One region of the Streptomyces sp. NPDC005808 genome, then DNA from elsewhere that is predicted to be linked to it. Evidence: riboswitches for the same ligand, from Rfam matches in the RefSeq annotation. Region 1 holds a riboswitch; the other holds the start of a gene.
The links. Region 1 has a riboswitch for thiamine pyrophosphate ahead of thiC (phosphomethylpyrimidine synthase ThiC). Riboswitches for the same ligand answer to the same signal wherever they lie in the genome.

Region 1 (3,204 bases):
GTTGAACTGGTCCTCCCAGCGGAACTCGAAGCGGGCGTCGGACAGCGCGTCGTCCCATACCTGCGCACCTGGGTGCCCCTTGGCGAGGTCGGCTGCGTGGGCGGCGATCTTGTAGGTGATGACGCCGGTCTTGACGTCGTCACGATTGGGCAGGCCCAGGTGCTCCTTGGGCGTGACATAGCAGAGCATGGCCGTGCCCCACCAGGCGATCATCGCGGCACCGATGCCGGAGGTGATGTGGTCGTACGCCGGCGCGACGTCCGTGGTCAGCGGGCCGAGCGTATAGAACGGAGCTTCATCACAGATCTCCTGCTGAAGGTCGATGTTCTCCTTGATCTTGTGCATCGGGACATGTCCCGGGCCTTCGATCATGGTCTGAACATTGAAACGCTTCGCGATCGTGTTGAGTTCCCCGAGCGTCCTCAACTCCGCGAACTGCGCCGCGTCGTTGGCGTCCGCGATCGATCCCGGCCGCAGCCCGTCACCGAGCGAGTACGTGACGTCGTACGCCGCGAGGATCTCGCACAGCTCCTCGAAGTTCTCGTAGAGGAAACTCTCCTGGTGGTGGGCCAGGCACCACGCCGCCATGATCGAGCCACCGCGCGAGACGATGCCGGTCTTGCGGTTCGCGGTGAGCGGTACGAACGGCAGGCGCACGCCCGCGTGGACCGTCATGTAGTCCACGCCCTGCTCGGCCTGCTCGATGACCGTGTCCTTGTAGATCTCCCAGGTCAGCTCCTCAGCACGGCCGTCCACCTTCTCCAACGCCTGGTAGAGCGGCACCGTGCCGATCGGCACAGGAGAGTTGCGCAGTACCCACTCTCGGGTGGTGTGGATGTTGCGGCCGGTGGACAGGTCCATGACCGTGTCCGCGCCCCACTTGGTGGCCCAGGTCATCTTGTCCACCTCCTCCTCGATGGAGGAGGTCACTGCCGAGTTGCCGATGTTCGCGTTGACCTTCACCAGGAACCGCTTGCCGATGATCATCGGCTCGATCTCCGGATGGTTGACGTTCACGGGCATCACCGCGCGGCCGGCAGCGATCTCCTCGCGTACGACCTCGGCGGCGACGTTCTCGCGAACCGCCACGAACTCCATCTCCGGCGTGATCTCGCCGCGCCGGGCGTACGCGAGTTGCGTCACGGCCTGTCCGGAGCGGCCCCGGCGCGGCTGGCGCGGCCGCCCCGGGAAGACCGCGTCGAGGTTGCGAAGGCCGCCGCGCGGTGAGGTGTGCTTGATCCCGTCGTCCTCGGGGCGGACGGGGCGGCCCGCGTACTCCTCGGTGTCGCCGCGGGCGATGATCCAGTGTTCGCGCAGCGGCGCCAGACCCCTGCGTACATCGGTTTCGACGGTCGGATCGGTGTACGGGCCGGAGGTGTCGTACAGCGTGACGGACTGGCCGTTGGTGAGGTGCACCTGACGGACCGGTACCCGCAGATCGGGACGCGATCCCTCGACGTACGCCTTGTGCCAGCCGATGGACTGCCCGCCCCCGTCGTTCTGGGACGGGGAAGGGGCCCCGCCCGTCTGGCTGGAGACAGACGTGCCTGCTTCGTCCTTGTTGGTCATGAGACCTACTCCCTACGCCGGCATTACCCGGTAACAGGTTCGGCGGTCGACGCAGCAGATTCCGTCTGCCGATGTTTCATGTGAAACATCGCTAAGACGGAGATCAGCGCCCTCTCAGCCCGGTGCTCCGAGCTCCCGCGTGTGCAAAGGTGCCTCCACGCTAGCGTCACATCGGGCGCGCTGAACAGTGGGCCCCGTCCGTTCTTGCGATGATCGGTCGGTGACCACGATGCAGCAGCCCCCTATTCCGCCGTCCGAGCCGCCGCACGGACATGGCCCCGGCGACGGCCACGGGCACGGCCCGGGCGGTGGCAGAGGTCCCGGTGACGGCCGGGGACCCGGCGGTGGGCAGGGATCCGAGGGCAGCAACGGACCCGGGGTTGCGGGCGGACCTGGGGGCGGCCACGGACCCGGCGGTGGGCAGGGATCCGGGGGCAGCAACGGATCCGGCGGTGGGCGAGGACCCGGCGGTGGGCAAGACCCGGGCGACAGCCACGGCCACTCGCACAGTCACAGTCATGGCCCCGCGGCCCCCGTCTCCAAGCACCTGCGCAAGGTCATCGGCGCGGTGCTGATCCCCTTCGCCGCCGCGGTCGTCGTGGGGCTCGTGGTGCTCTGGCCTGGCGGCGCCCCGGGGCACGAGCGCACCGGTGTCGGTTTCGACCGACAGACACAGCAGGCGACGGTCACCAAGGTCGAGAAGGTGGATTGTGATTCCGTGAACGCCTCGGGGGAGACCCCGACCGGCGACACCTCCACTGCCGAGGGTTCCTCGGCAGTGCAGCAGGCGACGGGTGACTGCAAGAAGGCGACGATCCGGGTCGACACCGGCAGCGACAAGGGCCGTACGTTCACCGAGATCGTCCAGCCGGACCAGTCACGCCAGTTGCACCAGGGCGAGAAGGTCGTGGTCGCGTACGAGCCCTCCGCTCCGAAGGACCTGCAGTACTCGGTCAGCGATGTGAACCGCAGGATTCCGATGGCGGTGCTCGCCGGGATCTTCGCGCTGATCGTCGTGGCGGTCGGCCGGTTGCGCGGCGTCATGGCGCTGGTCGCACTTGCCGTCAGCTTCATGATCCTGACGTTCTTCATCCTGCCCGCCATCCTGGAGGGCTCGAACCCACTGGTCGTGGCGGTCGTCGGAGCCAGCGCCATCATGCTGATCGCGCTCTACATGTGCCATGGCCTCTCGGCCCGGACATCGGTGGCGGTGATCGGCACCCTGCTCTCGCTGCTGCTGATCGGGGTGCTCGGTTCCCTCTTCATCGGCTGGGCCGCGCTGACCGGCAACACGGACGACAACACCGGCCTGATCCACGGCCTGTATCCGTCCATCGACATGAGCGGTCTGCTGCTCGCCGGCGTCATCATCGGTTCGCTCGGTGTGCTCGACGACGTGACGGTGACGCAGACCTCCGCCGTCTGGGAGCTGCACGAGGCGAATCCGACGATGGGCTGGCGGGGGCTGTACCGCGCGGGCATCCGCATCGGCCGCGACCACATCGCCTCGGTCGTCAACACGCTCGTCCTGGCGTACGCGGGCGCTGCGCTGCCCCTCCTGCTGCTCTTCTCGATCGCGCAGAGCAGCGTCGGCTCTGTCGCCAACAGCGAACTGGTCGCTGAGGAGATCGTGCG
Region 2 (3,204 bases), on a different contig from region 1:
GTCGAGCAGCTCGATCGGATCGGGCAGCAGCGTGCGCTCGTCGGCGATGACCTCCAGCTTGATCACGTCGGTGCCCAGGGCCTCGCGCGCGAGGCGGGCGGTCAGTACGGCCTCGCCGGCGGTGAAGCAGCCCGCCGTGTTCGGCAGCACCCGGATGCCGAGCCGGTCGAGGACGGAGAGCACGGAACCGTGTACGTAAGCGTTTACGCGCCGCATGGCGACCGTCGTCAGCTCCGTACCGGAAGCGACGAGCGAGCGCTCCAGGACATCGAGGCTGGGCGCACCCCCCGTACCCATGATCAGACGGGACGAGAAGGACGTACCACCGAGGACAAAGGGATCGTCGGCCATGGGTCAGCCTCCTTGGACGGCAGTGAGGACTTCGACACGGTCTCCCTCGGAGAGGGAGGTGGAGGACCACTGCCCTCGCGGGACGACGGTTTCGTTGAGCGCGGCGGCGACACCGGACGGAGCCGGGGTGAGCGCCGCGACGAGGGTGTCGAGAGCGGTTCCGGCGGCGACCCGCTGCCGCTCTCCGTTGACGAAGACGCTGACGAGGATGCTCATACGGGCTGCTCCGTGCGTGCCGGGCTGAAGCGCTTGGGGGAGAAGGGGCGTGCCACGTCCGGGAGTTCACCGGTGGTCAGGGCGTGCGCCATCGCGTCACCGGTGACGGGGGTCAGCAGGACGCCGTTGCGGTAGTGCCCGGTCGCCAGGAGGAGCCCGTCGAGCTCGGTGGGACCGAGCAGCGGCGCGTTGTCCGGCGACCCGGGGCGCAGTCCTGCGCGGGTCTCGGTGAGCGGCAGCTCGGTGATTCCGGGGACCAGCTCATGGGCGTCGCGCAGCAGCTCGTACACGCCGCCCGCGGTCACCGTCGTGTCCCAGCCCAGCTCCTCGCTGGTCGCGCCGACGACGAGCTCGCCGTTCTCGCGCGGCACCAGATAGACATGGCTGCCGCGCACGACGGCACGCACGGTGCGGCTGAGGAAGGGCGCGTACGGCCGTGGCACGGTAAGCCGCAGCACCTGCCCCTTCACGGGGCGCACGGGCGGTAGCAGAGCCTCGGGAACGCCCGCGAGGCGCCCGCTGAGGCTGCCCGCGGCGAGGACCACCTGCCCGGCCGACAGCTTGACGCCGTCCGCGGTGACGACTCCCTGGGCCCGGTCCCGTACCACGCCCAGGCGCTCGGCCCACGTCCGGCGGAACACCACTCCGGCCCGCTCGCAGGCCGTGACCAGGGCCTTCGCGAGCCGGCGCGGATCGATCTGGTGGTCGCCGTCCACCCGCAGCCCGCCCCGCACGCCGGGCGCGAGCATCGGTTCGAGGCGGCGGCACTCACGGCCGCTGAGCCACTCGGAGTCGAGCCCGGACTGACGTTGCAGGGTGTGCAGTTCACGCAGGTGCACACGGTCGTCGGCGTCGAGTGCGACGGCCAGGGTGCCGCACCGGCGGTAGCCGAGGTCCTGGCCCGTCGCCTCGGTGAGCTCGGCGACGAAGTCCGGATAGCGGTGCGCGGAGGCCAGGTTGAGGCCCAGCAGGGTCTGCTCTCCGTAGTGCAGTTCGGTGACGGCGGCGAGCATGCCGGCCGCGACCTGCGCGGCGCCGCCGCCGGGCTCGGGGTCCACCAGCGTGGTCGTCAGTCCGCGCTGCGCGGCCCGCCAGGCCGTCACCAGCCCGATGATTCCGCCCCCGATGACGAGGACGTCTGAGATGCCTGGTGACACGGACGTACGGGATGTGTCAGGCGGTGTATGCGACATGGGCGTCCAGCCCCTCCCTTCGCCGGCATGACCCGGATCAGGTTCGTACGGTCGGAGGCCGTCCAGCCTCCCTCTCAGCCCGGTCGTCCGGACTCCCGCGAGTGCTTTACGTTGACCAGCCTAGCTCGCTGCCGTATGTCTCAGTAAGGGAGCCTCCGTCCATGGCCCGTTCGCTCGACGGCCTCGCCCTGTCGCCGGTCGCCGACCAGGCGCCCGGCGGCACCTCCTCGGGGCACTGCGTGTCCCGCGTGACCGAGCTGCCCGACGGGCGTGTCCGCCTGGAGGAGACGTGGGAGTGGGAGTCGCAGCGGGGCAGCGGGACCAGTTCGGTGGAAGAGGTCCGCCCCAGCGACACCCCCTAGTGGTGCCGTGCGGGTCTGTGGTGGTGCCGTGCGGATCCGTCCGGGCGGTGCTGCCCAGTCGTGTGGAGCAGGTCGGGTCGGGCGGTGCGGAGCAGGTCAGGTCGGGGCGGTGTGGAGCAGGTCACTGAGCACGCCCGCTGACTGACGAATTGTCAGCTGTCTATGGTGATCAGGTGACCGACAAGACGCAGGTTCAGGAGCGGGCGGTACGGCAGGTCGTCGTCGTGGGCGCGGGCATGGCGGGCGTACAGACCGCGGTCGCCCTGCGGGAACAGGGCTTCGCCGGCGGCGTGACGCTGATCGGGGCGGAGCCGCACCAGCCGTACGACCGCCCACCGCTGTCCAAGGCCGTACTGCTCGGCAAGGCCGAGGGCTCCGCCTTCGACCTCGACTTCGAGGCACTGGGCATCGACCTGTGGCTCGGGCGCGAGGCGCTCGGTGTACGCCCCGGGGACCATGAGCTGGACACGGTGGCGGGGCCGGTGCCGTACGACGTCCTGGTCGTCGCGACCGGCGCGGAACCGATCCGGCTGCCGGGCACGGAGGGCGTGCCCGGGGTCCATCTGCTGCGCACCCTGGACGACGCCGAGCGGCTGCGTCCCGTCCTCGCCCAGCAGCACGACATCGTGGTGGTGGGGGCGGGCTGGATCGGCGCCGAATTCGCCACCGCAGCGCGTGAGGCCGGATGTGTGGTGACCGTCATCGAGGCCGCCGACCGGCCGCTCGCCGGGGCGCTGCCCGCCGAGGTGGCCGCCCCGATGGCCGCCTGGTACGCGGACAGCGGAGCCTCGTTGCGCACCCACGCGCGCGTGGAGCGCGTCGAGCCCGGCGCCGTGGTGCTGGACGACGGCTCACGGGTGCCCGCGGGCGCCGTGATCGTCGGCATCGGAGCGCGCCCCGCCACCGCCTGGCTCAGCGGCTCCGGCATCGAGCTCGGCGCCCACCGAGAGGTCCTGGCCGACGACCATCTGCGCACCTCCGTGCCGGACGTCTACGCGGTCGGCGACTGCGCTTCCTTCCCTTCGGGAAGGTACGAGGACCGCCTTCTGGTCCACCACTGGGACAACGCCCTCCAGGGACCG

Region 2: linked by a shared signal. The riboswitch ahead of thiO (glycine oxidase ThiO) and the one ahead of thiC (phosphomethylpyrimidine synthase ThiC) in region 1 are both predicted to bind thiamine pyrophosphate.

What each region holds. Positions count from the first base shown of each region.
Region 1 covers NZ_JBIAIK010000008.1:225,728-228,931, forward strand. Annotated here, with positions in the region: gene thiC (phosphomethylpyrimidine synthase ThiC) at 1-1,569, opposite strand, end outside; TPP riboswitch at 1,562-1,718, opposite strand; gene ACFYPC_RS19965 (YibE/F family protein) at 1,790-3,204, shown strand, end outside.
Region 2 covers NZ_JBIAIK010000007.1:397,033-400,236, reverse strand. Annotated here, with positions in the region: gene ACFYPC_RS18810 (thiazole synthase) at 1-351, opposite strand, end outside; gene thiS (sulfur carrier protein ThiS) at 355-567, opposite strand; gene thiO (glycine oxidase ThiO) at 564-1,760, opposite strand; TPP riboswitch at 1,758-1,869, opposite strand; gene ACFYPC_RS18795 (hypothetical protein) at 1,922-2,122, shown strand; gene ACFYPC_RS18790 (NAD(P)/FAD-dependent oxidoreductase) at 2,359-3,204, shown strand, end outside.